3 regions of the Rhizobium sp. PEPV16 genome follow, and region 3 is predicted to be linked to each of the others. Evidence: riboswitches for the same ligand, from Rfam matches in the RefSeq annotation. Region 3 holds a riboswitch; each other region holds the start of a gene.
The links. A riboswitch is a leader RNA that binds a small molecule or an ion and turns the genes downstream of it on or off. The one in region 3 is predicted to bind thiamine pyrophosphate.
Positions count from the first base shown of each region.

Region 1: linked by a shared signal. The riboswitch ahead of thiC (phosphomethylpyrimidine synthase ThiC) and the one ahead of thiM (hydroxyethylthiazole kinase) in region 3 are both predicted to bind thiamine pyrophosphate.
Region 2: linked by a shared signal. The riboswitch ahead of FY112_RS36385 (YkoF family thiamine/hydroxymethylpyrimidine-binding protein) and the one ahead of thiM (hydroxyethylthiazole kinase) in region 3 are both predicted to bind thiamine pyrophosphate.

Region 1 is NZ_VSZV01000356.1:168,814-178,973, reverse strand. Features, by position in the region: gene FY112_RS35275 (TlpA disulfide reductase family protein) at 1-475, shown strand, start outside; partial or broken gene FY112_RS35265 (rhizopine-binding protein) at 878-985, opposite strand; partial or broken gene FY112_RS38400 (hypothetical protein) at 995-1,194, opposite strand; gene FY112_RS35255 (hypothetical protein) at 2,145-2,855, shown strand; TPP riboswitch at 3,074-3,185, shown strand; gene thiC (phosphomethylpyrimidine synthase ThiC) at 3,277-5,094, shown strand; gene thiO (glycine oxidase ThiO) at 5,096-6,070, shown strand; gene thiS (sulfur carrier protein ThiS) at 6,067-6,264, shown strand; gene FY112_RS35235 (thiazole synthase) at 6,268-7,041, shown strand; partial or broken gene FY112_RS35230 (thiamine phosphate synthase) at 7,038-7,656, shown strand; gene rpsU (30S ribosomal protein S21) at 7,942-8,181, shown strand; partial or broken gene FY112_RS35220 (amino acid synthesis family protein) at 8,262-8,619, opposite strand; partial or broken gene FY112_RS38395 (hypothetical protein) at 8,817-9,148, shown strand; gene FY112_RS35210 (hypothetical protein) at 9,213-9,431, shown strand; partial or broken gene FY112_RS35200 (biotin/lipoyl-containing protein) at 9,901-10,160, opposite strand, start outside.
Region 2 is NZ_VSZV01000356.1:405,087-415,886, reverse strand. Features, by position in the region: gene fdhD (formate dehydrogenase accessory sulfurtransferase FdhD) at 1-454, opposite strand, end outside; gene fdhF (formate dehydrogenase subunit alpha) at 492-3,371, opposite strand; gene FY112_RS36415 (NADH-quinone oxidoreductase subunit NuoF) at 3,429-4,985, opposite strand; gene FY112_RS36410 (formate dehydrogenase subunit gamma) at 4,982-5,461, opposite strand; gene FY112_RS36405 (LysR family transcriptional regulator) at 5,596-6,489, opposite strand; gene FY112_RS36400 (metalloregulator ArsR/SmtB family transcription factor) at 6,674-7,021, opposite strand; gene FY112_RS36395 (SDR family oxidoreductase) at 7,125-7,895, opposite strand; gene soxR (redox-sensitive transcriptional activator SoxR) at 8,017-8,481, opposite strand; TPP riboswitch at 8,792-8,905, shown strand; gene FY112_RS36385 (YkoF family thiamine/hydroxymethylpyrimidine-binding protein) at 8,896-9,528, shown strand; gene FY112_RS36380 (ABC transporter permease) at 9,618-10,424, shown strand; gene FY112_RS36375 (ABC transporter ATP-binding protein) at 10,421-10,800, shown strand, end outside.
Region 3 is NZ_VSZV01000317.1:34,263-45,062, forward strand. Features, by position in the region: gene FY112_RS19715 (ANTAR domain-containing protein) at 1-5, shown strand, start outside; gene FY112_RS19720 (ABC transporter permease) at 5-853, shown strand; gene FY112_RS19725 (ABC transporter permease) at 853-1,773, shown strand; gene FY112_RS19730 (ABC transporter substrate-binding protein) at 1,799-3,418, shown strand; gene FY112_RS19735 (acetamidase/formamidase family protein) at 3,488-4,432, shown strand; gene FY112_RS19740 (ABC transporter ATP-binding protein) at 4,429-6,117, shown strand; gene FY112_RS19745 (S8 family peptidase) at 6,253-7,929, shown strand; gene FY112_RS19750 (hypothetical protein) at 7,939-9,267, shown strand; TPP riboswitch at 9,357-9,453, shown strand; gene thiM (hydroxyethylthiazole kinase) at 9,504-10,307, shown strand; gene thiE (thiamine phosphate synthase) at 10,304-10,800, shown strand, end outside.

The sequences.
Region 1 (10,160 bases), on a different contig from region 3:
CTTGCGCCAGTCACATGTCTCGATGTTGATGGGAGAAATGTGCGACATGGAGGCGGGCTGGATAGCATTGGGCCAATTTGCTAGCGATGCAATTGAACGAAACTCTGAAGATTGGCTTCTCGCGGCGATGCAAGAACTCTTCGGTCCACACTACGATTACTCGGGCCTTCCAACGGCGGAACGCTTTTCGATGGGCAAGAAGCTCTCCGAACGAATCCTCAGATTGTTTCCGCAGCAAAATGCCCTCTCACGCGTTGAGTCTTACGAGAGGATTGCCTTTTACTACAATGAGAGCGGCGACAATGACCGCGCTGTGGATTTGATCGAGCAGGCTTTGAAGTTCGTAGCCGGAGAGTCTCTCCCGGACGTCCAGAAGCGGGAAGAGCTGGGGCGCTTGCTGCATACCTTGGCAGAATACAAGGGTGAGCAGGTTTGTTATGGGGAGATTTGCGCGGCTCCATGGAAGCAGTGTTGAAAATAGGAACCTGTTGGCGGCTCAGGCAGCGTCGACAGGAATTCTAACGAACCATTGGAGCAAAAACGCATGTTTGATCCGACCGGATCGCTCGCGTTTAGCGCGAGCTTCTGCATCGGACAGGTTCGCGGATCTGTGGCCGGGTCTAAGTCCTCGCGAGAGGGCATGGTCATCAGAAGGGTTCGATCGATTCGTTTTGTGATGGTCCTGAAGCGATTGACGCAAGACAGATTCAGATGGCCACGTCGGGAGACGGCGGTGGCGCCGCTTTCAACCGAGCAGCTCCACTGGATCCTCTACGGCATCGATGTCGACGCGACGGTTCGCCATTCGGTTCGGCGATACCAGATCGCCAGCTGACGCTCTCGCGTCTGGCCTGTCCCTGCTGCCGCCATCAAGGACTTCGTCGGAGGCATCCTGGAACACGGTAACGTCGAGATCGCACGCCGGCATGGCGGCAAGCGCGTCCTGCGTGGCGTCGACGCCGCCGACGACCTTGGTCATATTCCTTGCCGGTCTTTAAAACGTCTGATCACGCCAGTCTGCATGGCGGCAGACGGCTTTCGGGCTTGCCCAGTCAAGCATGCGGTAGAGAACGGCGCGATGGCGACTTCGGTCTGCTGACCAGGCTGCGACTTGGCCCGCAGACGCCGCCCTATGATGGCCTTGTATCGCCCGATTGCCGTTTCGACCAGCAAGAGTTTGCCGTTAGAGACCTGCCTCACCCGGGCGCCGAAGCCATGAAGTGCCATATACGCAATAATATATGCGATAATATATTATATAACTTCGGGTTTCTCATGATAATAGGTGACGTCTGCCAAATCGGAAATTATATACCATAAAATATACTCAACACATCTGTTGCGTTGTTTGTCATTTTCATCAAGTGTCCCGTCATGAGGAGCTACGGTAGCAACGGAAATTCTTTCCCGATGAATGCTGAAATCTTGCCGGCGACATCATCGTCGGCAGACTTACAAAGGAGCACGATGACATGGAGCGCCAAAAGAAATCAGACAAGCGCCTTGGCTACTCGCACCTGAGGTTGGCAACCATCGACGGCGTGTCGCTGCCTGGTCTGCAATTGTCACTCGACCGGCAGGAGGGCTCCGGGTCGACGAAGAAGAGCTTTTTCCAACAATGGCTCCTGGATTTTGCTTTCGGTTGCGAGCTATTTTATCCAATCCAGCTATATGAACATCTCGCAACGAGCGAGGGCGACGACAAAGGCGCTAAACCGTTAAGTGAGAGTTATGAGTATGGACTTGGGAGAATTCGGACCGGCCGCCACGTTCCTCATTTGAAATCCACGTCTCTCGGGTTTCCATATTCCAGAATGGAAGCGCCGGCTCAGTCGCCAACGCCCGCAGACTCCAACAAAAGGTCGGCGAGCGGATGGAGGATATCATGGACGACATGGATGCGACGCAAGCAAAGGACGGCTCGGGCACACAAGTTTCAACAGGTGCGAACCAGCACGGCTGGAACATCGAAAGATGGTAAGAAAGTCTTCAGGAACCTGACCATTGTGCGGCACACGCGAGCCGCAGTTCAAATCCTGCTGCCGCTATCATATACGCTGACAACGGTCGCTCGTCGGCAAAAATCAAGGATATTTGGCCCGCAAGGTTTGCCCAATTATACTGCAGAAAGGATTTCATTCTCCGTGACATTATGTTCTTCGAAATGCATTCGCATCGCCGCACTTGCAGCGGCCGCCATCGTGCTGGGCACCCAGATCGCAATCGCGCAAGAATCGTCTATAGGGTCTCAGTGGCTGAACACGCCGGCATCTCGAGTGGAAGCGCTTGCGGTCCTCCAGACCTTGAATGCCAACCTCCTGAGTAACGCCAGTGCTACGTTGACCCTTGACCGCTGGTGCGCCGCGCATAAGCTCGCACCGGAAGGTTCCAAGATCGTAGCTCAGCGTGTGGGCGGGCGAGGCAAACCGGCCGATGAGCACATCCGTGAACTTCTGACCGTCGGCCCCGGTGAGCTTATCGCTTATCGCCGCGTCCGCCTGGTCTGCGGCGACCGCGTCTTGTCCGAAGCCGACAATTGGTATGTACCTGCAAAATTAACTGCAGAGATGAATCAGGCGTTGAATACCAGCGATATCGCGTTTGGCAGAGCCGTTCAGGCTCTCAATTTCACTCGCACAAACCTGTCTGCCACGTTGCTCTGGTCCCCTCTATCCGAAGGCTGGGACATGGACGGCTTAACAGCGCACGAAACAAGTTCCCTTACCCTGCCGCCGTTCCTGCTCGAACATCGTGCCGTACTGAAACTTCGAGACGGCACGCCGTTTAGCACCTTGGTCGAAAGCTACACGGACAAAGTACTAGACTTTCCAGTTCCGCGCCTGCTTTCTCAATAGCGCTTCGGTATCTCGGAAGAATTGGCGAACAACTCGGAATAAATCGACTGCCACTGCGTGCGACAAACGCCCTTGTCGTGCGGAAGCGTGCCGGCCGGACGATTGCCCTTGTCCGTCGTTTGATCGCGGGCTCCACGCACGATAGCCTGTGTGTAACCTGACCCTACGCCATCGCAGATTGTCGCTTGACGTCCCCTCGGCAAGCCTCTACCCTTTTTGGCATTCACCAGGGGGGTCCCGGCAAGGGGCTGAGATACTGCTATCGCGCGCAGCGACCCGTTGAACCTGATCCAGTTCATACTGGCGTAGGGACGGTGCAAGCGCTCCAAGGCAGTGGATTCACGCGTGGAATCCGTGCCGGCGTCTTTTCATCATTCCGGCTGAGGACTGGGTCTCCAATCGAACTTTGGAGCCTCAAACCATGAATATCGCAGCCACCCCAACCGTCACCACCGGCCCCTTGGCGGCATCCAGGAAGATCTACATTCGGGGGGACGTCCATCCCGAAATTTGCGTGCCGATGCGCGAAATCAGCCTGCATCCGACATCGGGCGAGCCGCCCGTCGTCGTCTACGACTGCTCCGGCCCCTATACGATCGAGGGCGCCGAGATCCGTATCGAACAGGGGCTGCCCTCACTGCGACGCGACTGGGTTCTCGCCCGCGGCGACGTCGAGGCCTATCAGGGCCGCCATGTCCGTCCCGAAGACAACGGCTTTGCCAGCGGCGAAAGGCTGACGCCCGAATTCCCCACGCTACGCCAGCCGCTGCGCGCAAAGGACGGCAAGGCCGTCACCCAGTTCGCCTATGCGCGCGCTGGTATCATCACGCCGGAAATGGAGTTCATCGCCATACGCGAAAACCTTGGCCGCAAGGCGCACGCGGATGCCATGGTCCGCGACGGCGAAAGCTTCGGCGCGCATATTCCGGACCATGTGACGGCGGAATTCGTCCGGCAGGAAGTGGCGGCGGGTCGGGCGATCATCCCCGCCAACATCAACCATCCCGAAGCTGAGCCGATGATCATCGGCCGGAATTTTCTGGTGAAGATCAATGCCAATATCGGCAATTCGGCCGTCACTTCGTCGATGGCGGAGGAGGTCGAGAAGATGGTCTGGGCGATCCGCTGGGGCGCCGATACGGTCATGGACCTGTCGACCGGCCGCAACATTCACAATATCCGCGACTGGATCATCCGCAATTCGCCCGTGCCGATCGGCACCGTGCCGCTCTACCAGGCGCTCGAAAAGGTGAACGGCATTGCCGAGGACCTGACCTGGGAGGTCTATCGCGACACGCTGATCGAGCAGGCCGAGCAGGGTGTCGACTACTTCACCATCCATGCCGGCGTGCGGCTCGCCTATATCCCGCTCACCGTCAACCGCGTCACCGGCATCGTTTCCCGCGGCGGCTCGATCATGGCCAAGTGGTGTCTGCACCATCACAAGGAGAGTTTTCTCTACGAGCACTTTGAGGAAATTTGCGACATCGCCCAGGCCTATGACGTTTCCTTCTCGCTCGGCGACGGCCTGCGCCCTGGCTCCATCGCCGATGCCAACGATGCAGCGCAATTCGCCGAACTGGAAACACTGGGAGAGCTGACCAAGATCGCCTGGGCGAAAGACTGCCAGGTGATGATCGAGGGCCCCGGCCATGTGCCGATGCACAAGATCAAGGAGAACATGGACAAGCAGCTCGAGGTCTGCGGCGAGGCACCCTTCTACACGCTCGGGCCGCTGACGACGGATATCGCACCGGGCTACGATCACATCACCTCTGGAATAGGCGCAGCCATGATAGGCTGGTTCGGCACCGCGATGCTCTGCTACGTCACCCCGAAAGAGCATCTCGGTCTTCCCGATCGCAATGACGTCAAGACCGGCGTTATCACCTATAAGATCGCGGCCCACGCGGCTGATCTCGCCAAGGGGCATCCGGCAGCACAGCTGCGCGATGATGCGCTCTCGCGTGCCCGTTTCGAATTCCGCTGGGAGGATCAGTTCAACCTCTCGCTGGACCCTGAAACCGCCCGCAGCTTTCACGACGAGACGCTGCCGAAGGAAGCCCATAAGGTGGCGCATTTCTGCTCCATGTGCGGCCCAAAATTCTGCTCCATGCGCATCTCGCACGATATCCGCGCCGAAGCACAGAAGGAAGGTCTGGATGCGATGGCAGCGCGTTATCGTGAGGGCGGCGGCCTCTATATGCCGATAGAAACCCAACAGCAATCGGGCGAATGAGATGCGTGTGCTTGTCAAAGGGGCCGGCGTTGCCGGCCTGACGGTGGCGCATGAACTGCGCGCTCGAGATGCCGAGCTCACCGTGCTCGATCCATATGACGGTTTCCTCGGTGCTGCATCGTGGCTCGCGGGCGGAATGTTGGCGCCCTGGTGCGAGCGGGAGAGTGCTGATCGCGCTGTGCTGATGCGCGGCCTCACCGCCGCCGACAAATGGGAGGCAATGGTGCCTGGAGAGGTGCGACGAAACGGAACGCTCGTGGTCGCCCCGGCCCGCGATCTTGGTGAACTGCAACGCTTTGCCTGCCGCACGACCGGTTATGAATGGCTGGAAGAGACGGCGATTGCGGCGCTGGAACCCTCTCTTGCCGGGCGGTTCCGGCATGGGCTGTTCTTCCGCCGCGAAGCCCATCTCGATCCTCGGCGAGTGTTGTGTCTGCTGCGCACCAAGCTGACGGTTCAGGGGGTCACCTTCGTGGGCGAGAGCCCGCACGAGGAGAGCTTTGACGGTGTCGTCGATTGCACGGGCGCAGCGCAGATCGGCCAGGCGAAGGAGTTGCGCGGCGTTCGCGGCGAAATGCTCTACCTTAGAAGCTTTGACGTGGATCTCTCCCGGCCGGTCCGCTTGCTCCATCCGCGTTTCCCCGTCTACATCGTCCCGCGTGGAGACGGTCTGTTCATGGTCGGCGCGACGATGGTCGAGACGGAATTCGACGGGCCTATAGTCGCCCGTTCACTGATGGAACTGCTCAACGCTGCATACACGCTATTTCCGGCCTTTGCCGATGCAACCATAATCGAAACGGGTGTCGGAATCCGTCCAGCCTTTCCGGACAATCTTCCCCGCGCAAGCCGTCAGGGAAAGGTGATCTCGCTCAACGGCCTCTACCGCCACGGCTTTCTGCTCGCGCCAGCCATGGCCGCCGAGGCCGCTGAACTTGTCTTCGACCAACAGGCCACGAGAAGGAAAGCCCCATGAAATTGATCGTTAATGGCGAGGAACACGATGTCGCGGCTGAGACACTGTCAGAGCTTTTAGTCCTGATGGAATACGAGGGTGACTGGCTGGCGACAGCCGTCAACGGTGAGCTTGTCCATCGCGAAGACCGGTTCGATCGTTCGCTCAACGACAATGACAAGATCGAAATCCTGTCGCCGATGCAGGGAGGCTGACGGATGCTGACGCTTTATGGGGCCGAAATTACCTCCCGTCTGCTGCTCGGCACAGCGCGATACCCCTCTCCTGCAATCCTCGCTGAGGCCGTCAGGCAATCGGCGACGGAAATCGTCACCGTCTCGCTTCGTCGTGAGATGTCTGGCGGCCGCAGTGGGGGCGCCTTCTTCGAGATGATCCGCGCGCTCGGCGTTCGTATCCTTCCCAACACTGCAGGTTGCCACAGCGTCGCGGAAGCGGTGCTGACCGCAAAGATGGCACGCGAGCTGTTCGCCACCGACTGGATCAAGCTCGAGGTCATCGGCAACCACGATACGCTACAGCCGGATGTCTTCGGTCTCGTCGAGGCGGCTCATATTCTTGTCAGTGAAGGTTTTGAAGTCTTCCCGTATACGACGGACGATCTGGTCGTGGCCGAACGACTGCTGGAGGCCGGCTGCAAGGTGCTCCTGCCTTGGTGCGCACCGATCGGCAGTGCCGCCGGGCCGCTCAATCCGACAGCGCTCAGAGCGATGCGGGCACATTTCCCTGACGTGCCGCTGATCGTCGATGCCGGGATTGGCCGGCCGTCGCATGCAACTTCGGTCATGGAGCTCGGCTTCGATGCGGTTCTGCTCAACACCGCCGTTGCCGGCGCCGGCGATCCCGCGGCGATGGCAGCCAGCTTTGCCGTGGCAACCGCCGCCGGCAATCAAGCCTTCAACGCCGGCCTGATGGGGCCTCGCGACATGGCCGTACCCTCCACGCCGGTGATCGGAAAGGCGGTGTTCACATGAAGCTCGATCCCTTCTACCTGATCGTAGACAGCGCCGAGTGGATTGCCCAGTTGGTACCCCTCGGCGTCAAGCTGGTGCAGTTGTGCATCAAGGATCGGCCGGAGACTGAACTATGCACCGAGATCCGTCGCGCACTAGCAGTCTGCGCCAAACATCAATGTCAGCTGATCGTTAACGACCACTGGCGGCTGCGATCGAGGAAGGTTGCGACTGCGTCCATCTCGGCCAGGAGGATCTTGCGACAGCGGACCTCGACGCGATTCGAGCGAATGGCCTGAAACTCGGCCTGTCAACGCACGACGAACGCGAGCTGGAAACCGCATTGGCAGCAAAGCCTGATTATATCGAACTCGGCCCGGTCTACACGACGATCCTCAAGCAGATGAAATGGGCACCGCAAGGGCTGCCGAGGCTAAGAGAATGGAAATCGCGCATCGGCGACCTGCCTCTGGTGGCCATCGGCGGGTTGAATGTCGACGCATCGAAGGCGTCCTTGCTCACGGGGCGGATAGCGTCGCGGTCGTGACCGATGTGATGCGGCACGAAGATCCGCAACTGAGAACGAAGCAATGGATCGTCGCCACAGCGCAGGCGAGAATCCGCATTCTTCAGTAAGTCGTCAGGAAACCTTGGTGAGGGGATTTTAGAAACCTCGGTTCGTCAACGTAATGGCACCATCAAAAATCGGAGTTTCAACCACATGGAAACCGAAAGCGTTTCGGTCTTCAAACGCTATGAACTTCCCACCCTGCAACCGCTGACAAAGCTTACGTCTAGCCCCATTCGCGCTCGAGCCCATGAATCAGTGACGACAGAGAATTTAGGCAAACCGACTTCCAAGACTTGATCATCAATGCGCGTGGATCTAATGAGGCGCGTCAGAGATCCTAGGGGTTTAGAATGCAAGTTCTGGTACGTGACAACAACGTTGAGCAAGCATTCCGTTTTTTGAAAAAGAAGTTGCAGCGCGAGGGCGTCTTCCGGGAGGCCCGACTTCGGGAGCGTTTTGAAAAGCCCTCCGAAAAACGTGCCCGCGAGAAGGCCGAAGGTATCAGGCGTGTCCGTAAACTCGCTCGCAAAAAGCTTGAGCGGGAAAGCGGTATTTCGGTCCCCAAGAAGCCGAGAGCCTCCGGTCGCTAATTTGAATCAATTGGAGGATGTTTCGTCTGTCGAGGGTAATGGGGTTGTAGTGCCTGAGATATCCCTTCCTGCAGGCCGTGCTGATAGTGATTGCCGAAGCGGAGCGTATGGATGAGCGCCGACGCATGCTCGATCTCGCCATCGGGGCCGCCGACCGCCGATTACCATCGGCTTCGACCATTTCTCGCAAACCGACCCCACCGAGGATCATCTTCGTCAGCAAAGCACCGAGCATTGGCGCGTGTGGCAAGAATTTCTGGCTTCAGATCCTCGACGAGGCCCTGCCCCGCCTCAGGGTTCTTGATCACGCGATGTCCGAATAGAGATTCAGCAGGACGGGAGCCGCCTTGCCGCCTTCGATGAGACTGTTTCTATCTGCAAAAGCGTCTTGCGAATACTCACAGCTTCTGTACGTTGCCTTCTCGTAGGATGGTACACCGCCGGACCGCGCGAAGCTTGTGGCAATTTCTTAGGTCTATGGAAATCGGTATGGGACCTAACGCTAAAGACCTTGCCGCTCTGCGTATTGAGAACACGCCTGCCACTCTTTGAGAGATAGCCCTCGACCGCATGAGGCGCGCCATCATCAGCGGGCTCTTTGAGCCTGGCGGCCGCCTCGTATAGCGCAGCCTTTGCGGCCAGTAGGCGTTTTTCGCTCGGAAATCCGGAGCAGTGGCCGATTGTTCCCAAACTGGATTGCAACGACGCCCGCCAGATCTACGAGATACGGGCGGCGCCGACACCTTCTCGAGGACACCTTAAACGCTCCAAAGAATGACCAGGTCGGCGCCATTCGGCTATCGGAAACGCTCGATGCCGAACCGGCTGTCTTCCTGGAGCATATCTGCCGCCTCGGCCTGGAAGGCATCGTCGGCAAGCACCTCGATCGCCCCTATCGCTCGGGCCGGACCGGGATCGGGTGAAAATCAAATGCGTCCAGAGCGAGGCCTTCTTTATTGTCGGCTATCTATATGTAGCGTTAAACCGATTAACCGCATAAGCGACACAAGCAGCAAACAATCAGGTCAACCATGACACCTTACCTCACGAGACAGAAGCATGCCGAGGAAAGACTCGGTACAGCGCTTCAACAAATGAATGACGCAATCCGCGACGTACACAAATCCGGTATTGATGTCGATATCAGCACGCTCACCATGCACACGCCGCGTGGCCCGATGGTTCAAGTCGACCTCAAGACGTTCCGCGCATATGGCGCGCCGCCAGTGTTGCGATTGGTGGAGGAGTAATGCCGTGAGATCGCTCGCTGATCACCGTGCTGCGATGATGGCGCGGCTGGGTTTCGGTCGGCAAGCTGACGCGCACGCGTCTCTTCGGAGCAAGGGTGGGACGAATGACTCCAGGCGCTAGCCAATTTATTCGCGCCAGCCGAGTAGGCGGAAGCGTCCAGCCCGGCTGGGTCTGAAGCCTGGATGGCCCTATAAGCTGTAGGAGCGTTGAAGGGCTTCCCATTAAGCGCGTCCTGTACCCCGGCGAGCTACTGCAGGCACCCTCCTTATGGCAGCTGCGTAACGACTTCAGCGCGACGCGTGTTTCAAATCTTGTCTAAAACTCCTAGAGCGGCCGCGGTCCTTCGGATCGTTGACGTGTCAAAATCCTCGCGACCGACCACCTGCAGGTCCACACGCACCACCCAGAGACGACCGCGGAGGAGCTGTGTGACTACGGCTCGATCTTTATCGGTGACCTGGCCATCGTTTACGGGTTGCCATAGACGACGAGCAGGTCCTTGGCGTCGATCTGGTCGCCGGTCCGCACCAGCACCTCGGAAATGGTGCCGTCCTTTTCCGCATGCAACGCCGTTTCCATCTTCATCGCCTCGATCGAGACGAGCACGTCACCGGCATTGACGGCCTGGCCGGGCGAGACGAAGACACGGCTGATGACACCCGGCATCGGCGCGCCGACATGAACGGCATTGCCCGGCTCCGCCTTGCGGCGGACGGCGGCACCCGTCG
Region 2 (10,800 bases), on a different contig from region 3:
GCTGTGCCTCGTTCAGAAGCGAAACGGCGCGGACGATATCCGCATGCGACAGCGCCAACGGCGATGTCGAAACGTCAGGCACCGGCCGTACCGCCTGTTCGATCGATTCGATGCCGCAGAGCCCGCAGCCGACCGGTCCCGCCATGCTGCGGCGTCGTGCCCGCAGCCGATCGGCGACGTCGTCGACCAGGCTCACCTGCACATCGATCCCCTGCTCACCCTCGATGACCTCGATGTCCGATATCTCCGCCGGCCCGGTGATGATCCCTTCGGTCAGGCTGAATCCGACGGCAAAATCTTCGAAATCATCAGGCGTTGCCATCATCACCGCATGAGAACTGCCACCATAGGAAAAGGCGATTGGCACCTCTTCCGGCACGATGCGCGAACCGGCCTGCAGGATGCCGTTGCGGCGGGCGGTTTCGGGGACATGGGCGGTGACGGTGAAGGTCATCATGCGCGTTCCTGCTTACAGAGCCGCCCCCGCATCGTCACTCCGCTGCCTCGAGCTTGCCGGCGATGCGGCGCGATTGCCGCGCCTGCTCGTCATACTCGAGTTGCCATTCGCTCGGCCCGTTGGAGGGCGAGACCTGCACCGCCGTCACCTTGTATTCCGGGCAGTTCGTCGCCCAGTCGGAGAAATCGGTGGTGATGACATTCGCCTGCGTCGTGGGATGATGGAAGGTCGTATAGACGACACCCGGCGCGACGCGATCGGTGATCAGCGCCCTGAGCGTGGTGTCGCCGGAGCGGCTGCCGAGCTTCACCCAGTCGCCGTCGCGAACGCCGCGCTGCTCGGCATCGTGCGGATGGATTTCCAGCCGGTCCTCCGCATGCCAGACGACATTCTCGGTCCGCCGCGTCTGCGCCCCGACATTGTACTGACTGAGGATGCGGCCGGTTGTCAGCAGCAGCGGGAAGCGCGGACCGGTGCGCTCGTCAGTCGCCACATATTCGGTGCGGATGAACTTGCCCTTGCCGCGCACGAAGCCGTTGACATGCATGATCGGCGAGCCGAGCGGGTTCTTCTCGTTGCAGGGCCACTGCACCGAGCCCATTTTATCGAGATAGTCGTAGGAGACCATCGCGAAACTCGGCGTCGTCGCGGCGATCTCGTCCATGATTTCCGACGGATGGCTGTAATTCCAGTCGAGCGCCATCGCCTGGGCAAGCTTCTGCGTCACTTCCCAGTCGCCATAGCCGTTGCGCGGCGACATCACCTTGCGCACGCGATTGATGCGTCGTTCGGCATTGGTGAAGGTGCCGTCCTTCTCGAGGAAGGTCGAGCCCGGCAGGAAGACATGGGCGTAATTGGCGGTCTCGTTGAGGAACAGATCCTGCACGACGACGCATTCCATCGCCGCAAGCCCGGCCGCGACATGTTTGGTATCGGGATCGGACTGGAGGATGTCTTCACCCTGGATGTAGATGCCTTTGAAGGAGCCGTCGACTGCTGCATCCAGCATGTTCGGAATACGCAAGCCCGGCTCGTTGTTGAGCTTCACGCCCCAGAGCTTTTCGAAGATATCGCGCGTCGCATCGTCGGAAATGTGCCGGTAGCCCGGCAGTTCGTGCGGGAAGGAACCCATGTCGCAGGAGCCCTGCACATTGTTCTGGCCGCGCAGCGGATTCACGCCGACGCCGGGGCGGCCGATATTGCCGGTCGCCATCGCCAGGTTGGCGATGGCGATCACCGTGGTCGAGCCCTGGCTATGTTCGGTGACGCCGAGGCCATAATAGATCGCGCCGTTGCCGCCCTTGGCATAGAGCCGTGCCGCGCCGCGCAGATCCGCCGCCGGCACGCCGGTGAAGATCTCGGTCTCTTCGGGACTGTGCTGCGGTTCGGCGACGAAGGCGGCCCAGTCCTCGAACTCTGACCAGTCGCAGCGCTCGCGGATGAACGCCTCGTCAAAGAGGCCTTCGGTGACGATCACATGCGCCAGCGCCGTCATGACCGCGACATTGGTGCCGGGCTTCAGCGGCAGGTGATAGGAAGCCTCGATATGCGGCGAGCGGACGATATCGGTGCGGCGCGGATCGATGACGATGAGCTTGGCGCCCTGGCGCAGCCGCTTCTTCAGCCGCGAGCCGAACACCGGATGCCCGTCGGTCGGATTGGCGCCGATGACGATGACGACGTCGGAATGCTCGACGCTGTCGAAATCCTGCGTGCCCGCCGACGTGCCGAAGGTCTGGCCGAGGCCGTAGCCGGTCGGCGAATGGCAGACGCGGGCGCAGGTATCGACATTGTTGTTGCCGAAGCCGGCGCGGATCAGCTTCTGCACCAGATAGGTTTCCTCATTGGTGCAGCGCGACGAGGTGATGCCGCCAATCGCCTCGCGACCGTATTGATACTGGATGCGGCGGAACTCCAGCGCCACATGCGTGAAGGCTTCGTCCCAGCTCACTTCCCGCCAGGGATCGCTGACCTTTTCCCGGATCATCGGATTGAGGATGCGGTCCTTGTGGGTGGAGTAGCCATACGCGAAGCGGCCCTTGACGCAGGAATGGCCGCGATTGGCCTGGCCGTCCTTCCAGGGCACCATGCGCACCAGTTCCTCGCCGCGCATCTCCGCCTTGAAAGAACAGCCGACGCCGCAATAGGCGCAGGTGGTGACAGCCGAATGCTCGGGCTGGCCGATCTGGATCACCGACTTCTCCGTCAGTGTCGCCGTCGGGCAGGCCTGGACGCAGGCGCCGCAGGAGACGCATTCGGAATCGATGAAATGCTCGTGCATGCCGGGCGAAACGCGCGAGCCGAAACCACGGCCCTCGATCGTAAGCGCGAAGGTTCCCTGCACTTCCTCGCAGGCGCGCACGCAACGCGAACAGACGATGCACTTGGAGGGATCATAGGTGAAATAGGGATTGGACTCGTCCTTCGGCATCCATTTCAGATTGATGTCGCCATTACTGCGCGCCTTGACGTGATTGTCGCCCTCATAGCCGTAGCGCACATCGCGCAGGCCGACGGCGCCCGCCATGTCCTGCAATTCGCAATCGCCGTTGGCTGCGCAGGTGAGACAGTCGAGCGGATGGTCGGAAATATAGAGTTCCATCACGCCGCGGCGGATATCCTTCAATCGCCCCGTCTGCGTGTGCACCACCATGTTTGCCGCCACCGGTGTCGTGCAGGAGGACGGCGTGCCGTTGCGGCCCTCGATCTCGACGAGGCAGAGCCGGCAGGAGCCGAAAGCATCGACCATATCTGTGGCGCAGAGCTTCGGCACCTTGATACCGGCCTCCATCGAGGCGCGCATGATCGAGGTGCCCTCCGGCACGCTGATCTGCTGTCCGTCGATGGTGAGCGTCACTATGGCCTCGGATTTCGAAGCGGGGGTGCCGTAGTCGATTTCATGGATGAGAGACATGATGGGTCTCCTTGCTTGAGATGGTGAGATCAGCGCAGGCGTTCCATGAAAAACGCGTCATTCCGCCGCCTCCACCAGAGGTGCCGGCGAAAAATCCTCCGGGAAATGCGTCATGGCGCTCATCACAGGATAGGGCGTGAACCCACCCAGCGCACAGAGCGAGCCGAACTTCATCGTGTTGCAGAGATCGGCAAGCAGGGCCCGGTTCTTCTCCGGCTCGATACCGTGAGCGATCTTGTCGGCCGTCTCCACGCCGCGCGTCGAGCCGATGCGGCAGGGCGTGCACTTGCCGCAGCTTTCGACGGCGCAGAATTCCATGGCGAAACGCGCCTGCTTCAGCATATCGGCCGTGTCGTCGAAGACGACGATGCCGGCATGGCCGATCAGTCCGTCTTTGGCGGCGAAGGATTCGTAATCGAATGGCGTGTCGAACAGCGCCCGCGGGAAATAGGCGCCGAGCGGTCCGCCGACCTGCACGGCCTTGACCGGCCGTCCCGTCACTGTACCGCCACCGATCCTGTCGACGATATCTCCGAGCGAAAGACCGAAGGCCGTCTCAAAGAGGCCGCCATATCTGACATTGCCGGCAATCTGCAGCGGGATGGTGCCGCGTGAGCGGCCCATGCCGAAATCGCGGTAGAAGGCCGCACCCTTTTCCATGATGACCGGCACCGAAGCCAGCGAGATCACGTTGTTGATGACGGTCGGACAGTTAAACAGCCCCTTATGCGCCGGCAGCGGCGGCTTGGCACGCACGATGCCGCGCTTGCCCTCGAGACTGTTGAGCAGCGCCGTCTCCTCGCCGCAGACATAGGCGCCGGCGCCGGTGCGCACTTCGATATCGAAGGCGCGGCCAGAGCCGAGCACCGATGGTCCGAGAATGCCGGCCTGGCGCGCGATGCCGACGGCCTCGGTCATGACAGCGATCGCATGCGGATATTCCGAACGCGTATAGACGAAGCCCTTGGTCGCCCCGGTCGCGAGCCCTGATATCGCCATGCCCTCGATCAGCACGAAGGGATCGCCTTCCATGATCATCCGGTCGGCAAAGGTGCCGCTGTCGCCCTCATCGGCATTGCAGACGATATATTTGCGTTCGCCGGCGGCATCGAGAACGGTCTTCCACTTGATGCCTGTTGGAAAGCCGGCGCCGCCGCGTCCGCGCAGGCCGGAATCGGTGATTTCCTTGACGATATCGACTGGTGTCATCGAAATGGCGCGACGAAGGCCGGCAAGACCGCCATGCGCCTCGTAATCGCCAAGCGAAAGCGGATCGGTGACGCCGCAGCGGGCGAAGGTCAGGCGGGTCTGTTCCTTGAGGAACGGGAGGTCTTCAACCTCCCCGAGACAGAGCCGATGCTCGCCTCCATCAATCATCCCGGCGTCGAACAGATCAGGCACATCTGTCGCCTTCACCGGTCCATAGCCGATGCGCTTGCCGTGGACCTCGACCTCGACCAGCGGCTCCAGCCAGAACATTCCGCGCGAGCCGTTGCGCACGATCTCGGCATCGAAGCCGCGGGCGGCGATCTCCTGGGCAATCGCCTTTGCCACCTTTTCGGCCCCGAGCGCCAGCGCTGCGGCATCGCGCGGAACATATATCCTGACCGTCATCGGCGTGCCTCCGCGACGAGTTCCACCACCGTCTGATCGTCGACCCGGCCATAAACCTCGCGGTCGAGCATCGCCGCCGGCGCACAGGCGCAGAGCCCGAGACAATAGACCGGCTCCAGCGTCACGCCGCCATCGAGCGTCGTCTGATGAAAATCGATGCCGAGCAGCGCCTTGACACGTTCGGCCAGCGCATCGCCGCCCATCGACTGACAGGCCTCGGCGCGACAGAGCTTCAGCACATGCCGGCCGGCGGGATGGTCGCGATAATCGTGATAGAAGGTCACCACGCCATGCACCTCGGCGCGGGAGAGGTTCAATTCCTCCGCGATAACAGGCATCGCTTCCTGCGGCACATAGCCGAATTCTTGCTGAACCTCGTGCAGAATGGGAAGCAGCGGCCCTTCGAGAAAGCGAAGATCGGCGACGATGGCTCGGGTGCGTGCTGCAATATCGCCTTCGGCGATATGAATGGTCATAAGGCAGCCCTCCCAGCCGCTTGCTCGTTGCGAAATAGCGGGCCTCCCCAGCCGAGTGCTATTCCGTAACCACCATCTCAGGGAAGCAGCCGGCGATCAATAAAGCTATCTCGTTGCTTGATAGGTTTTTTCTATCAAAGTTCTTCATCTTGCACGAGCACTCTTGCTTCATGCAGCAAAGCCGAGACAAGCGGCGTGAAGGGCTCGCGATAAGGCGCAACAAGGCCGACCAGATGATGCGCCTCCGGCTCAACGATCGGGATCATGCGGATTTCCACCGGAAATCCGAAGGATTTGGCGACGTTGCGCGGCATGATGCTCGCCCAGCGTCCAGTCCTGACATGCGAGAACAGCACGATCATCGAGTTGGATTCGAGCGTCGGATGCGCTGTGGCGCCTGCTTCCGTCAAGTGGCGATTGATGATCCGGCGGTTCTGCATGTCGGCAGTCAATAGACAAAGCCGAAGGTCACCGATCTCCCGCCAGGTCACGTTGTCGCGATCGGATAGCGGGCTGCCGGCAGCCGTGATCAGATTATAGCGCTCGGCATAGAGGGGAACGGTCGTGACGCGGCCGAGCGGCTCGTTTTCGAGATAGGTGATGCCGGCATCGATTTCGAGGTTTTCGAGCATGCTCAGCACCTGCAACGAATTTCGCGAGACGATCGAGAAAGTCACGCCGGGATGCCGCTCCTGAAAGGGCGTGGTGATGCGCGACAGCATGGCAAGCGCGGTCGGAATGGCGGCGAGGCGGATGTGGCCGGAAAGGCCGCGGCGCGCAGCGCGCATCTCCTCGCGCATGGTGCGGGCATCGCCGACGATGCGCCGGGCCCATTCGAGCACCCGCTGCCCCTCCGGCGTCAGTCCCTGGAACCGCGAACCGCGCTGCACCAGCATGACGCCGAGCTGATCCTCGAGCTGCCGGATGGCCGCCGAAAGCGTCGGCTGCGAGATCCCGCACTCCTCCGCGGCGCGGCCAAAATGTTTTTCGTTGGCAAGGGCGATGAAGAATTCCAGCTTGTCGATCATCCGGTCTCCCGATCCGGCATGATATCATCCGGGTCAGTTCATCTTTGACGCAGCAGCCGTGCGCCGCAAGGGCGATCTCTAGATCAGGATGATTTTAGGCCCGATCGGCCTAAAATCTGAATCCTGATCTAAATCAAAGAAATAGAGCATGATGTCGTCCGAAAACCGCGCACACTTTTCGGCATCATGCTCTAACTGTTTCTGCAGCCGGTAAAAGATCGAACAGCGATTCGAGGAAGGCAAGCACGCTGACATTGCCGATGCTGTAATAGACCAGCCTGCCCTGGCGGCGCGTATGGACCAGCCCTTCTAGCCTTAACCGCGCCAGCTGCTGCGAGACCATTGCCTGCTGGATGCCGAGGATATTTTCGATCTCACCCACCGTCCGCTCCTCGTTCGCCAATATGCAGAGGATCAGAAGTCGGGTCTGGTGCGCTAACGCTTTCAGCAGATCGCTCGCTTCATGGGCTTTTCCAGCGAGTTTGTGCAATTCCTGGCCGGACATCCCCGGCTCGGGTTTGGGCAACGGCATTCGGTATCTCGGAAGGGAGGCAATGGGGTAGATCAGCACAATAGCATATTCGCACAAGCGAATTGGTCAAAAGTGATGAAATGTCAAAAAAGGTCCAAACAAATCAGCAGATAAGCTGACCTCCATTGATCTCAATCACCTGTCCGGTGATGTAGCCCGAGAGCGAGGGAGCCGCCAGGAATAGGTAGGCCGGAGCACAATCCTCCGCCGTGCCGAGCCGCTGCAGGGGGATGGATTTTCTCGTCTGCTCCAGCTTTTCGCGGGAGGAATAGCGCTCATGGAAATCCGTCTCGATCGTTCCCGGCGATACGCAATTGACGCGGATTCCGTCCGGTGCAAGCTCACGGGCAAGCGCCTTGGAATAGGTCGCAACGAAGGCTTTCGAAGCCGAATAGATAGAGGAACCGGGGCTGCCGCCGGTCAGCGCCGAAATCGAAACGGTGTTGACGATGGCAGCACCACCAGCCGCCTTCAATGCCGGCAGCAGCGCCCGCGTCAGCGCCACCACCGATGTCTGGTTGAGCCGCACGACCGCCTCATATTCTACATCGGTGAGCGTGGCAGCGGGAAAACGACCAAGCATGGTGCCGGCATTGTTGACCAGCACATCGACCTTATCGAAGAAGGCGAGAACATCCTCGGCAAATTGCGCGGCGCCACCGACTGCGGAGAAATCGGCATTAAGCAGCAGCGCCCGTCTTTCGGCTTCAGCCGTCAGCAGGAAATCCGGCAGGTCGCGTCCCGGCTTGCGCCCGGTATGGACGATCACCTTCGCGCCGCAGTCCAGGAACTGCCGGGCCACTTCAAGGCCGATGCCGCGGCCGGCACCGGTCACCACGACATTACGATTTTCGAACAGTCTGGGATGGAACACGAAGCCGTCCTCCTTGCGGACAGTGCCGCCGGTTGCGTCAATCGCCCTTAACATATGAGCGCGCCGACCGAAAGAAAGGCGCGCATCGATCTTTCCGGAAAGACGTAGCCCTTCGGGAAGACTAGCTTTCGGTCTCCAGAAGCCGCGCGCCCGGCCCTTCCTTGCCGAGCCGGTCGCAGGGATTGCGCAACGGACAGCTTTCGATCGACAGGCAGCCACAGCCGATGCAGCCGGTCAGACGGTCGCGCAGCAGGCTAAGCCGCCTGATTCGCGCGTCGAGATCATCCTTCCACAGCGCCGACAGCGTCTGCCAGTCGGCCACGGTCGGCGTGCGTCCCTGCGGCAGGGACTCGAACGCCGCCTGGATTTCCGAAAGTGGAATGCCGACACGCTGCGCCACCTTGATGATGCCGAGCCGGCGAAGCACATCGCGCCCATAGCGCCGCTGATTGCCGCGAGAGCGGATGCTCGAGATCAGCCCCTTGGTCTCGTAAAAATGCAGCGCCGAGACGGCCAGGCCGCTGCGCTCCGCCACTTCGCCGACCGTCAGGAGCTTGCCGAGCGGCGCTGCCGGAATTGTATCCATGCCTCTTGACCTCAAGATTAGTTGAGGTTTTATAACCCTTGCTCCTGCAATCGTAAAGTCCGCTAAGGATGCTCTATCACTTTGAATCTGCGCATATCCTTTTCCGAAAATCGATTCCGATTTTCGGGGTTATGCACTAGCCGCCTGAGGGAGGAAGCTCCGGTTCCGTTCCCGGCAGGTACGGAACCATTGGGAACACCCGGGCAGATCCTCCGCCCGGGTGTTTTCCGTCACATCCGGTTCATTCCGACCGCACGGACGGGTTCGCAATTTTGCTGTTGCGGGGAGAAAACCCCGGTGATAGTTTCCGCGCAAATAACAGGGGAGCTCCGTATTGCCGGGGCTGAGATGTGAGGCGCAAGCCTCTGGACCCTTCAAAGCTGATCTGGGTAATGCCAGCGGAGCGAGGTTCAGATGTTCTCAGGCGCACAAGTGTCACTCTATCCGATGTCCGACAATTTCGTCGGCATCATTCTCGATGCCGTCAAGGCGCTGGATCCCTATCGCGACCGGCTGCGTATCGAGACCGATGACATCTCCACACTGCTGGTCGGCCCGCCTGACATTCTCTTCGCCGCCATGCACGATCTTTTCGTCGCCGCCGCAAAGACCGGCGAGCATTGCGTGCTGTCCGCTGCCGTTTCACGCGGCTGCCCCGGCGAGCCCGACGACGCCATCTGCGGCGTCAACCCCTCCCTCGGCCAGGCGGAGCCGCTTGCCGAGCGTATAACAGCCGCACTTGCCGCCGTTGACATCACCGCCGAAACCGGACAGCCGACCGCTGCGCAATTCTCGCTCTACGTCATGGGAACCGGCACCCATATGGACGAGATCTGTGGCTGCATCGACTTCCTGAAGCGCTCCGGCACCTTCGACCGTGCCAAGAATTTCTGCACCAGGCTCTCTGGCGACGCCGGCGCCGTCTTCGCCACCATTCGTGAGGCCTTCCTTCGCTTCGGCGACCCCGAGGGACATGTGACCCTCGACATCACGGTGTCCGCCAATACAGCGCCGCGCGTCTTTTCAGACGCGCGAAGGACGCTGTAGCACTTTAAATTGCTGCATAATTTATCCTTAAATCGATTCCGATTTAAGGAATTATGCAGTGCCCGACGAAAGCTTGAAATCGAACGCTGATGATACCGTCAAAACCATCGGAATCGCGCCTTGCCGCGCTCCGCGCCGCTCTCTACCGGGGCATACCCGCCTTGCTTGCCGGCTGCGCCTTTTTGGCGGCATGGGAACTCTATGTCGATCTCTCCGGCATCAAACCATCCATCCTGCCGGCGCCTTCGCGCATCGTCATGCAGGGCTGGCTGAACCGCGAGGGACTGATTGCCAATACCTGGCCCACGCTCGGCGCGACACTCGGAGGTTTCGCCCTGTCGCTGGCCTTCGCCTTTGCCGCCTCGATCCTCATGGATTTCGTGCCCTTCATGCGCCGGGCATTGCTGCCGATCTTCATCGCCAGCCAGACCCTGCCGCTGGTGGCGATCGCGCCCCTCGTCGTCCTTTGGTTCGGCTTCGGCCTGTTGCCGAAGATCCTGCTGGTGGCGCTCGTCACCTTCTTCCCGCTGCTCGTCGCCTTGCTGCAGGGCTATGAATCGACCGACCGCGACATCGCCGAATTGCTGAATTCGATGAAGGCGAGCCGTTGGCGCATTTTTTGTCTGGCACGGCTTCCCTCCTCGCTGCCTTATTTCTTCGCGGGCCTGCGGATCTCGATCACCTATGCCGTCGTCGGCGCGATCTTTGCCGAATATGCCGGTGCCGCCCGCGGCCTCGGCATCTATATTCTCAACGCCAAGAACAATTTCCGTCCCGATCTCGTGCTCGCCGCCGTCGTCGTCAGCGCCGTGCTGACACTCTGCCTCTTCGGAGCGACGCTGATGATCCAGCGCCTCGTCATGCCCTGGCAGCCATCCGGGGAGCAGCGCCGATGAGCGATGCAATGGTTGAACTGCGCAACATCTCGAAGTCCTTCGACGGCATGAAGGTGCTGGACGATATTTCACTCGCTGTCGCAAGCGGCGAGTTCGTTTCGATCGTCGGCCCATCCGGCTCCGGAAAATCGACGGTGCTGAGGTTGCTGACCCAGGCGCTTCGGCCCGATTCCGGCACCATGCTTTTCAAGGGCGCGCCGCTGGAACAGGCGCCGCATTCCTTCGCCTTCATGCCGCAACGCGATGCACTGATGCCCTGGCGCCGGATCATCGACAATGCCGCACTCGGCCTGGAGGTGCGCGGTATGAGTCGCCGCGCGGCCCGTGCCGCCGTAGCGCCTCTGTTCGAGCGCTTCGGCCTTGCAGGCTTCGAGCA
Region 3 (10,800 bases):
GCTGATGCATGTGCTGAAACAGATGATCCGCCAGCCGACGGCCCTCTTCGGCCTCATCGTCGTCACACTCGTCATCGGGCTCGCCATCGCAGCGCCGTGGATCGCGCCGTTCAGTCCTGACGAGCAGATGTTTGACGGCCTGTCGCTCGAAGGCGCGCCGCTGCCGCCGGGCGGTCCCTATCTGCTGGGCACCGACACGCTCGGCCGCGACCTGTTCTCGCGCCTGCTCTTCGGCGCCCGCACCTCGCTGATCATCGGCCTTGTTGCCAACGGCATCGCGGTGACGATCGGCCTCTTCGTCGGCATCGTTGCCGGTTATCTCCGCGGGCTGGCGGGCAACATCCTGATGCGCTTCACCGATCTGATGATGGCCTTTCCGGCATTGCTTCTCGCCATCGTGCTCGCCGCATTGCTGAAGCCGAGCCTCTGGATCGTCGCCATGGTGATTGCGCTGGTCAACTGGGTGCAGGTCGCCCGCATCGTCTATACCGAAACCCGCGGGCTGGTGGAGCGGGATTTCATCATGGCCGAACGCTCGCTCGGCGCCGGCCATATGCGCGTGCTCTTCATGCATATCCTGCCGCACCTCATGCCGACGGCAATCGTCTGGGGAACGCTCGGCATCGCCACCACCGTGCTGCTCGAGGCCACGCTTTCCTTTCTCGGCGTCGGCGTCCAGCCGCCGCAGCCCTCCTGGGGCAACATCATCTTCGAGAGCCAAAGCTATTTCCAGGCCGCCCCCTGGCTGGTCTTCATTCCGGGCGCGATCATCCTCCTGACGGCGCTTTCCTTCAATCTGGTGGGCGACGCGCTACGCGACATTCTCGACCCGACCCAGCGCGGGAGGGGCTGATGGCATCACTCATGCTCCGCCGGCTGGCGCAGGCGGCCCTCATCCTGCTCGGTGTCGCGGCAATCACCTTCGTGCTGCTCTATGCTCTTCCGGCCGACCCGGCCCGCATGATCGCCGGCCGCAGCGCCACCGCCCAGACGGTCGCCAACATCCGCCATGAGCTCGGCCTCGACCAGCCGCTGCTGGTCCAGTTCGGCACCTATCTCGGCAATCTGCTGCATGGCAATCTCGGCCGCTCCTATGCGCAGAAGACCGATGTCTGGACGCTGATTGCCGCCCGCCTGCCGGCGACGCTGACGCTGATGCTTGCCGGCATCTTCGTCGAGGTGGTGCTCGGCCTGACGCTCGGCACCATCGCCGCCATGCGCCGCGGCGGCTTCGTCGACCGTATGGTGATGATGGCCTCCTTCGTCGGCACCTCGGCGCCGCAGTTCCTCGTCGCCCTGCTGCTGCTCTACCTGCTGGCGGCAACGCTCGGCTGGTTTCCGATGAGTGGCTACGGCAGCTTCTCGCATCTCGTCCTGCCTGCCGTAACGCTCGGCATCTGCGGCGCCGGCTGGTACGCCCGCATGGTGCGCTCGTCGATGATCGACGTGCTGAACCAGGATTACGTCCGCACGGCGCGCGCCAAGGGTCTTTCCTCGAAGCGAGTCATCCTGCGCCATGCACTGCCAAACGCGGTGCTGCCGATCATCGCCATGATCGGCATCGATATCGGCCAGTTCATGGGCGGCGTGGTCGTGGTCGAGGCGGTCTATGGCTGGCCCGGCATCGGCCAGCTCGCCTGGCAGGCGATCCAGCAGGTCGACATCCCGATCATCATGGGCGTCACCCTGACCTCGGCACTTGCCATCATCATCGGCAACCTGCTTGCCGACCTCGTCGCGCCGGTCATCGATCCGCGCATCCGCACACGCTGACAGCAACCAAAGAAGGGGAACCAAGATGTTCAAACGCTGGCTGCAACAGACGACCATGGCAACGATGGTGGCGCTCGCCCCATTGTCCGTCATGGCTCAGGAAACGCCCAAGCAGGGTGGCGATATCGTCGTCACCTACAAGGACGACATCACCACGCTCGACCCGGCAATCGGCTACGACTGGGTCAACTGGTCGATGATCAAGAGCCTGTATTCCCGCCTGATGGACTATGCGCCCGGCACGCCGAACCCCGTTCCCTCGCTTGCCGAAAGCTTCACCGTTTCGCCCGACGGCTTGACCTATACCTTCAAGCTGCACAAGGGCGTAAAGTTCTCGAACGGCCGCGAGGTCGTCGCCTCCGACGTGAAATATTCGATCGAACGCGCCGTCGACCCGAAGACTCAAGGGCCTGGCGCGGGTTTCTTCGGCGCCATCAAGGGCTTCGAGGATGAAACCGGCGGCAAGACGACGACGCTCTCCGGCATTGAGACGCCGGATGACGGCACCGTCATCTTCAACCTCTCGCGCCCCGACGCCACCTTCCTGCACGTGCTTGCGATCAACTTCGCCTCTGTCGTGCCGAAGGAAGCCGTCGAGGCAGCCGCCGGCGATTTCGGCAAGAAGCCGGTTGGCTCCGGCACCTTCATCCTGAAGGACTGGACGATCGGCCAGCAGCTCGTCTTCGAGCGCAACAAGGATTATTTCGTCAAGGGCGTTCCCTATATCGACAGCTTCAAGGTCGAGGTCGGCCAGGAGCCGCTGGTGGCGCTCTTGCGCCTGCAGAAGGGCGAGGTCGATATTGCCGGCGACGGCATTCCGCCGGCGAAGTTCCTCGAAATCAAGAATTCGGCCGATGGCGCGCAGATGATCGTCGACGGCGAGCAGCTGCACACCGGCTACATCACGCTGAACACCAAGGTGAAACCCTTCGACAACGTCAAGGTTCGCCAGGCGCTGAACATGGCAATCAACAAGGACCGCATCACCCGCATCCTCAACGGCCGCGCAACGCCCGCCAACCAGCCGCTGCCGCCGCTGATGCCGGGCTACGACAAGGCCTTCACCGGCTACGCCTATGACGTAGCGAAAGCCAAGGCGCTGCTTGCCGAAGCCGGCTATCCCGATGGTTTCGAGACCGTGCTCTACTCGACCAACACCGACCCGCAGCCGCGTATCGCCCAGGCGATACAGCAAGACCTGGCCGCTGTCGGCGTCAAAGCCGAAGTCCGGGCACTCGCCCAGGCAAACGTCATCGCGGCCGGCGGCACGGAAGGCGAAGCGCCGATGATCTGGTCGGGCGGCATGGCCTGGATCGCCGACTTCCCGGATCCGTCCAACTTCTACGGCCCGATCCTCGGTTGCGCCGGCGCGGTTCCGGGCGGCTGGAACTGGTCGTGGTATTGCAATGCCGATCTCGACAAGCGCGCCGTTGCCGCCGACTCGATGTCCGATCCGGCAAAGGCCGCCGAGCGCACCGTCGCCTGGGGCAAGATCTTCACCGATATCATGGCCGATGCGCCGTGGATCCCTGTCATCAACGAACGCCGCGTCGTCGCCAAGTCGCTGCGCATGGGCGGTGCTGACAACATCTACATCGATCCGACCCGCGTCATCAATTACGACGCGATCTACGTCAAGCAATAAGCCCTGAAGAAACAAAGCCTTCCCGGTCCCGCCCGGGAAGGCGTTATAAAATCGAGGGAGACACATGACATGTGCATCGCCTGCACCCACACCATCCACCGCGCCCAGCATAATTTCGGCTGGAACAAGGATTTCACCCCCGCGGTCGTCGCCAAGCCCGGCGAGACGATCCACTTCGAATGCATGGATTCATCCGGTGGCCAGCTCGGAAGCGACGCCACCCTGGAAACGCTGAACGCGCTCGATTTCGGCAAGATCAACCCGGTCTCCGGCCCAGTCTATATCGAAGGCGCCAAGCCCGGCGATGCGCTGAAGGTGACTCTGCGCAAGTTCATTCCCTCGGGTGTCGGCTGGACGGCGAATATTCCAGGCTTCGGCCTGCTTGCCGACCAGTTCAAGGATCCGGCACTGCACGTCTGGTCCTATGACGCCAACAGCATGGTGCCCGCCCTTTACGGTCCGGGCGGTCGCGTGCCACTGAAGCCCTTCGCCGGCACGATCGGCGTCGCACCCGCCGAGCCCGGCACCCACTCCGTCGTTCCCCCGCGTCGCGTCGGCGGCAACATGGATATCCGCGACCTGACGGCGGGGGTGACGCTCTATCTGCCCGTCGAGGTCGACGGCGCGCTGTTTTCGATCGGAGATACCCATGCCGCCCAGGGCGATGGCGAAGTCTGCGGCACGGCGATCGAAAGCCAGATGAACGTCGAAGCGACGATCGAGCTCGTCAAGGACGCCAGGCTGCAAACGCCGCGCTTCACCACCACCGAACCGGTGACCCGCCATCTCGACGGCGCCGGCTACGAGGTCACGACAGGCATCGGCCCTGATCTGATGACCGGGGCGCGTGAAAGCGTCATGCGCATGATCGATCTTCTCGGCGCCGAACACGGCATGAGCGCCATCGATGCCTATTTGCTCTGCTCGGTCTGCGGCGATCTCCGGATCAGCGAGATCGTCGACCAGCCGAACTGGGTGGTTTCCTTCTACTTCCCGAGGATCGTGTTCGCGTGAACGAAGCCATGCCCGCCGCAGCACCGGTGCTCAGCCTTCGCAAGCTGAGCGTCGATGCCCGCACGCCCGAAGGCCGCAAGCCAGTGCTCGAGGACGTCAGCTTCGAGCTTGCAAGCGGCGAAACGCTCTGCATCGCCGGTGAATCCGGCTCCGGCAAGTCGGTCACCTCGCTGTCGATCATGGGGCTCTTGCCGAAGGCCTCGCTGAAGGTCGCCTCCGGCAGCATCATGCTCGGTGAGCGCGACCTGCTCACGCTTTCCGACCGGGCGATGCGCGGCGTCCGTGGCGGCGATATCGCCATGGTGTTCCAGGAACCGATGACCTCGCTGAACCCGGTCATGTCGGTCGGCAACCAGCTGACCGAAGCAATCCGCGCGCACCAGGGCAGCGACAATGCCGAGGCGGTGGCGCTGAAGATGCTCGATGCCGTCCAGATCACCGAGCCGGCCCGGCGGCTGAAGCAATATCCGCACGAGCTTTCCGGCGGCATGCGCCAGCGGGTGATGATCGCCATGGCGCTCTCCTGCCGGCCGAAGGTGCTGATCGCCGACGAGCCGACGACGGCGCTCGACGTCACCGTGCAGGCGCAAATCCTCAAGCTGATGCGTGAGTTGAAGCGCGAATTCGGCGCCTCGATCATCCTCATCACTCACGACATGGGCGTCGTCGCCGAAATGGCCGACCGCGTCGTCATCATGCAGAATGGCAGGATCGTCGAGCAGGGAACGGCGCTCGCCATCTTCCAGCGGCCGAAGGAGGCCTATACGCAGCAATTGCTCGCCGCCGTCCCGCGGCTCGGCGCGCTTGCCGGCACCGACCGTCCGCCGCGCATCACCCAACGCGCGGTCGAGACGCTGCATCCGGACCGCACGCCGGTGCTGAACGTGCGCGATCTGACCGTCACCTATGGCAGTGCCGCAAGCCGGTTTTTCAAGGGCAAGCCGCCGGTCGCAGCCGTCGAAGGCGTTTCCTTCGATATCCTGCCGGGCGAAACGCTCGGCCTCGTCGGCGAAAGCGGCTCGGGCAAATCGACGACGGGCAAGGCTGTCCTCGGCCTCATCCCCTTCAAGGGCAATGTCCTGATCGACGGCTGCAATATCGCCGGCCTCAGCCAGCGCGAGATGCGGCCCGTGCGCCGCTCGGCGCAGATGATCTTTCAGGATCCCTATGCCTCGCTTGACCCGCGCATGGCCGTCGGCAAGGCGATCGGCGAACCGATGGTCATCCACGGCATCGGCAACCAGAGTGAACGGCAGGACCGCGTCGCCGAACTGCTGCGCCGGGTCGGCCTGACGCCTGATGCGGCGACGCGCTATCCGCACGAGTTTTCAGGCGGCCAGCGCCAGCGCATCTGCATCGCCCGGGCCTTGGCGCTGGAGCCAAAGCTGATTGTCGCCGACGAAAGCGTCGCAGCCCTTGACGTCTCTGTCCGCGCCCGCGTGCTCGACCTGCTGCTCGAACTGCAGGAAACGATGGGGCTTGCCTATCTCTTCATCTCCCACGACATGGCGGTGGTCGAGCGCATGTCGCACAACGTCGCCGTCATGCGCGCCGGCCGCATCATCGAAACCGGCACGCGGCGAGAGATATTCGAAAACCCTGGGGATGATTATACCCGGGCGCTGATCGCCGCGGTCCCGATTCCCGATCCGGAGGTCTACCGCGTGAAAGGGGTTCATGCATGAGCGCATTGCCGGAGCGAGTGTAGATCGGCGATTTTAAAGTCATTCGGATATTTAGTAAATATAGAGCTGCATTTCAGAAATATATTGCACCTATGGTTGTCGCTGTTATTCTTTCCGAAGAGGGAGGAGAACCGCATGGCGAGAGCGCAGCAGCCAGCACGGCCTCGGAGAAAATCCGAGAGCAACATTCAAGAAAACCTCGTCAAGACGCGGATTGGGGGCGATCTCTCGTCGTTCATGAAGGGCAAGACGGATCCCCCCAAGGGGATTGGCAAGGCGAAGCAATTCGATGTCATCATCGAATTTAACCGCGACTTTCCGGGCGGCGGCACGGCGGCGCGGCAACTCTTGTTCGAAGCATTCCTGTTGTACCTCAACAGGATTGGGGCGACTGACGAGAGCAACAACCTGTGGCGTTTCGGCATGTCCCCGCCGCTCGGCATGCCTGCGGTCTCGGAGGACAGCAAACTGGACCTCTCGCAGATCTTTTCGAATGGAAGCAGGATTGCCGCCAAATCCCTCTGGACCGACAGCTACGCCTTCGCGACCCTGACCCGGGAAGCCATTGACCGGCTTTCGAGCTGGACAATGCCCAAAAAGGATGACGACAAGAATAAGGGTGAAACCAAAAGCGGCAGCAAGAATAAAAAGACACCACTCGTCTACAAGATCTGGTGCGATCACGAGATCAAACGCTGCGTCTATGAATCCGTCAGGACAATCAAATGCGATGCGGCGCATGCATCCTTCGCAGCCAGCGGAAAAGGCATTGTCTGGGCAGTGGCCGATACCGGCATTGACGGGACACATCCGCATTTCAAAACACTGAGAACGCTCGATCTGCCGGACGGCCTCTTTCATCGGGATTTCACGGCCGACAATCCGGACCCGGCCGTGGCGTCGGCTGCGGCGCTGATCGATAGTGCCGGCCATGGAACCCATGTTGCCGGCATCATCGCCGGCCGCACATCGGTGCTGGACGAACCGAAAACGGACGCGATCAGGAATATCTGCGTGAAATCGGAGGTGCGCAACGAGGATGGGACCAAATCAACCGTCAAGGATGCTCATGACGGCGTCATCACCGGCATGGCACCGCACTGCAAGCTGTTGAGCCTGAAAGTGCTGGCCAATGAGAAGCAGGGCAAGCTCAGCAATCTGCTGGCTGCGATCGGCTATGTCCAGCGCTCGAACGACTACGGGCGCAACATCAAGATCCACGGCATCAATCTCAGCCTTGGCTATCCGTTCGATCCGGTCTGGTTCGCGGCAGGGCAAAGCCCGCTCTGCGTCGAGGTCGACAGGCTGGTGCGTTCGGGCGTCTGCGTCGTGGTCGCGGCCGGCAATGCCGGCTACGGTACGGTGACGCAGTTCTCAGGCGCGCCGGAGCGCGCCGCCCATAGCGGCACGATCATGGATCCCGGCAACGCAGCGCTCGCCATCACTGTCGGCTCGACGCATCGCGACATGCCGCATACCTACGGCGTCTCCTATTTTTCCTCCAAGGGACCGACCGCGGATGGGCGCATGAAGCCCGATCTCGTCGCACCCGGCGAGCGCATCATCTCATGCGCGCTCTACAACGGTGCCAAGTCAGGCGAAGCGCCGTTCCGGGAGGATACCGGAACGAGCATGGCGACGCCGCATGTCTCCGGCGCGATCGCCGCGTTTCTCTCGGTTCGGCGTGAATTTCTCGGCCACCCGGAACGCGTCAAGGAGATCTTCATCGGCGCCGCGACCGATCTCAAGCGGCGGCCGGAGTTTCAGGGCGCCGGCCTGCTCGATCTGATGCGAACGCTACAGGCTGTGTAAGGAGGACATATGGACACGCTTGGACCCTCGCCATTCCTATGGCTCGAATTCGACAAGAATGGCGCGATCGATCCCGCGACGACGACAAGTCTCGCGGCGTTGCTCAACCAGCCCGGAACGACCGATCTGGTGGTCATGTCGCATGGCTGGAAGAATACCAAGGACGATGCCCTCAAGCTCTACGGAACGCTGTGGGCGAACGCCCGCAAGAAGCTTGCGCCCGACAAGGCGAGCCACACCGTCGTCGCCGGCGTCGTCTGGCCCGCCAAGGCCTATCGCACCGATTTCGACGAACAGACGCTGGTGACGCCAGGCGGCGGTGGGACCCTGGCGGCAGATGGAACGGTGGCAGGCCCTGAGGATCTTGACGATGCGGCCTTCAAAAACGTGCTGAAGGATTTCGAGGATCTCTTCGGGCCGGATGGCGCCGCAACGGCCGAAAAGGCGCGGGCGGCAGCGAAGACGCTCGATGAAACGACGTCGTTTTTCCTCGTCAAGAACGGCAACGAAGCACTCGGTTCTCCGGGAACGGACTCCGAACTCAAAGCGGATTCAGCGCCGATTGCGCTCGCCACCGACGATGCCACCAGCGCCAAAATGCTGATGGAAGCTCTCATCGCGGCGCCGACATTCAACCTCGAAAGCTCCGTCGGCAAGGCTCAAGGGCTTGGCGACGTCGTCTCGGGCCTGATCTCCGGCCCGAGAGCGGCGGTGGCGCGGTTTTTGAACCAGCTGACCTATTACGAAATGAAGAAGCGCGCCGGCATCGTCGGCGAGGCGTTGACGAAAAGCGTGCTGTCGAAGCTCGTGCTGCAGCAGCCAATTCGCCTGCATCTCGTCGGCCACAGCTTCGGCGCCCGGCTGGTCGCGGCGGCGGCAAACGGGCTGGCGCCGGTCCCGAAGCTGGAATTCTTCTCGCTCACCCTGCTGCAGGGGGCCTTCTCGCACAATGGCTTCGCCAAGGAGATCAAGCCGGGCCTTGCCGGCGCCTTTCCCGATGTCGTGGGCAAGCCGACCGGCCCGATCTGCATCACCCACACCCACAACGATCTCGCCTGCACGCTCGCCTATGCGCTGGCGTCGCGCCTATCGCGCGATATCGCCAAGAGCATCGGCGATGCCAACGACGAGTTCGGGGCGATGGGGGCGAACGGTCCGCAGCACCTGAAGGCGGGACAGGCCGTCGAGGACGATGCGGATGCCGTGTTCACGCCGCAGGCCGGCAAGGTCAACACCTTCCTGGCGGACAAGTACATCATCAAGACGGCGGCGTCGGATGCCCATAACAATGTCGACAACGAGGATGTCGGACGGCTGTTGGCAAAGATCGTCGGCTGATCGCCTTTCGTAAAAGAGACGCGGCGGCGTTGGTCGTGGAATTGTCATTTTCGGGATGACATCAGTCCCGTTCTCTGCGAAAAGAGCGCGATGAGAGACAGGGGCGTTCGTCGACAGACGGGCTGAGAAGCACCCTTCGAACCTGAACCGGATAATGCCGGCGGAGGGAGTCGCTCGGGGCCGCGGCACCGTCCGCACGAACCGCCCCGTGCCCGCCCCCGCCTGAAAGGGGCCATATGCAGACCAGGACCACACCAGGAGCGATGCTGAAGGCGATGCGCGAAAAGCCGCCGCTCGTTCAGTGCATCACCAATTACGTCGCCATGAATATCGCCGCCAATGTTCTGCTCGCCGCTGGCGCCTCGCCCGCCATGGTGCATGCGGCGGAAGAAGCCGGCGAATTCGCCGGGATCGCAAGTGCGCTGACCATCAATATCGGCACGCTGTCGACGCAGTGGGTAGACGGCATGCAGGCGGCTGCGAAAGCGGCGACATCCGCCGGCAAACCCTGGGTGCTCGATCCGGTCGCCCATTATGCGACGGCTTTCCGCCGCAATGCGGTCGCCGAACTGCTCGCCCTGCGACCGACCATCATCCGTGGCAACGCTTCCGAGATCATCGCGCTTGCCGGCGGAGAAAGCCGCGGCCAGGGAGTCGACAGCCGCGATCCGGTCGAGCAGGCGGAAGGTTCGGCGCGATGGCTGGCTGAGCGGCAGCGGGCGGTCGTTGCCGTTACCGGTGCGGTGGATTTCGTCACCGACGGCGAGCGGGCCGTGCGCATCGAAGGCGGATCGGCCTTGATGCCGCAAGTCACCGCGCTCGGCTGCTCGCTCACCTGCCTCGTCGGCGCCTTTGCCGCGACGGCGCCTGAGGATATCTTCGGCGCGACGGTCGCCGCACTTTCAACCTTCGCCATCGCCGGTGAGGAAGCCGCCCTTGGTGCGGCCGGGCCTGGCTCCTTCTCCTGGCGTTTTCTCGATGCGCTGGCCGCGCTCGACGCCGAAATGCTTGACGCCAGGGCAAGGATATCAGCCGCATGAAGGCTTTCGACCTTTCGCTCTATCTCGTCCTCGACCCCGATCTCTGCGCGGAGATCGGCATGGTCGAAACCGCGCGCCTTGCCGTTGCCGGCGGTGCGACCATGGTGCAGTTGCGTGACAAACATGCCGGCACCATCAGGATGATCGAGACCGGCCGCGCCTTGAAACAGGCGCTGGATGGGACCGGCGCCCTGCTCATTGTCAACGATGACGTCGAGGCGGCAATCGCCATCGGCGCCGACGGCCTGCATATCGGCCAGGAGGACATGGATGCGATGAGAGCGAGGGCGATGATCGGCCCTGAGATGATCCTTGGCCTGTCTGTCGAGAGCGAGGCGCTTGCCGGCGCCGTCGATCCTGATCTCGTCGATTACACCGGCGTCGGCCCGGTATTTGCGACACCGACCAAGGCCGATCACAAGCAGCCGATCGGCTTTGACGGACTTGCAATGCTGGTAAAGGCCTCGCCGGTGCCATCGGTCGCGATCGGCGG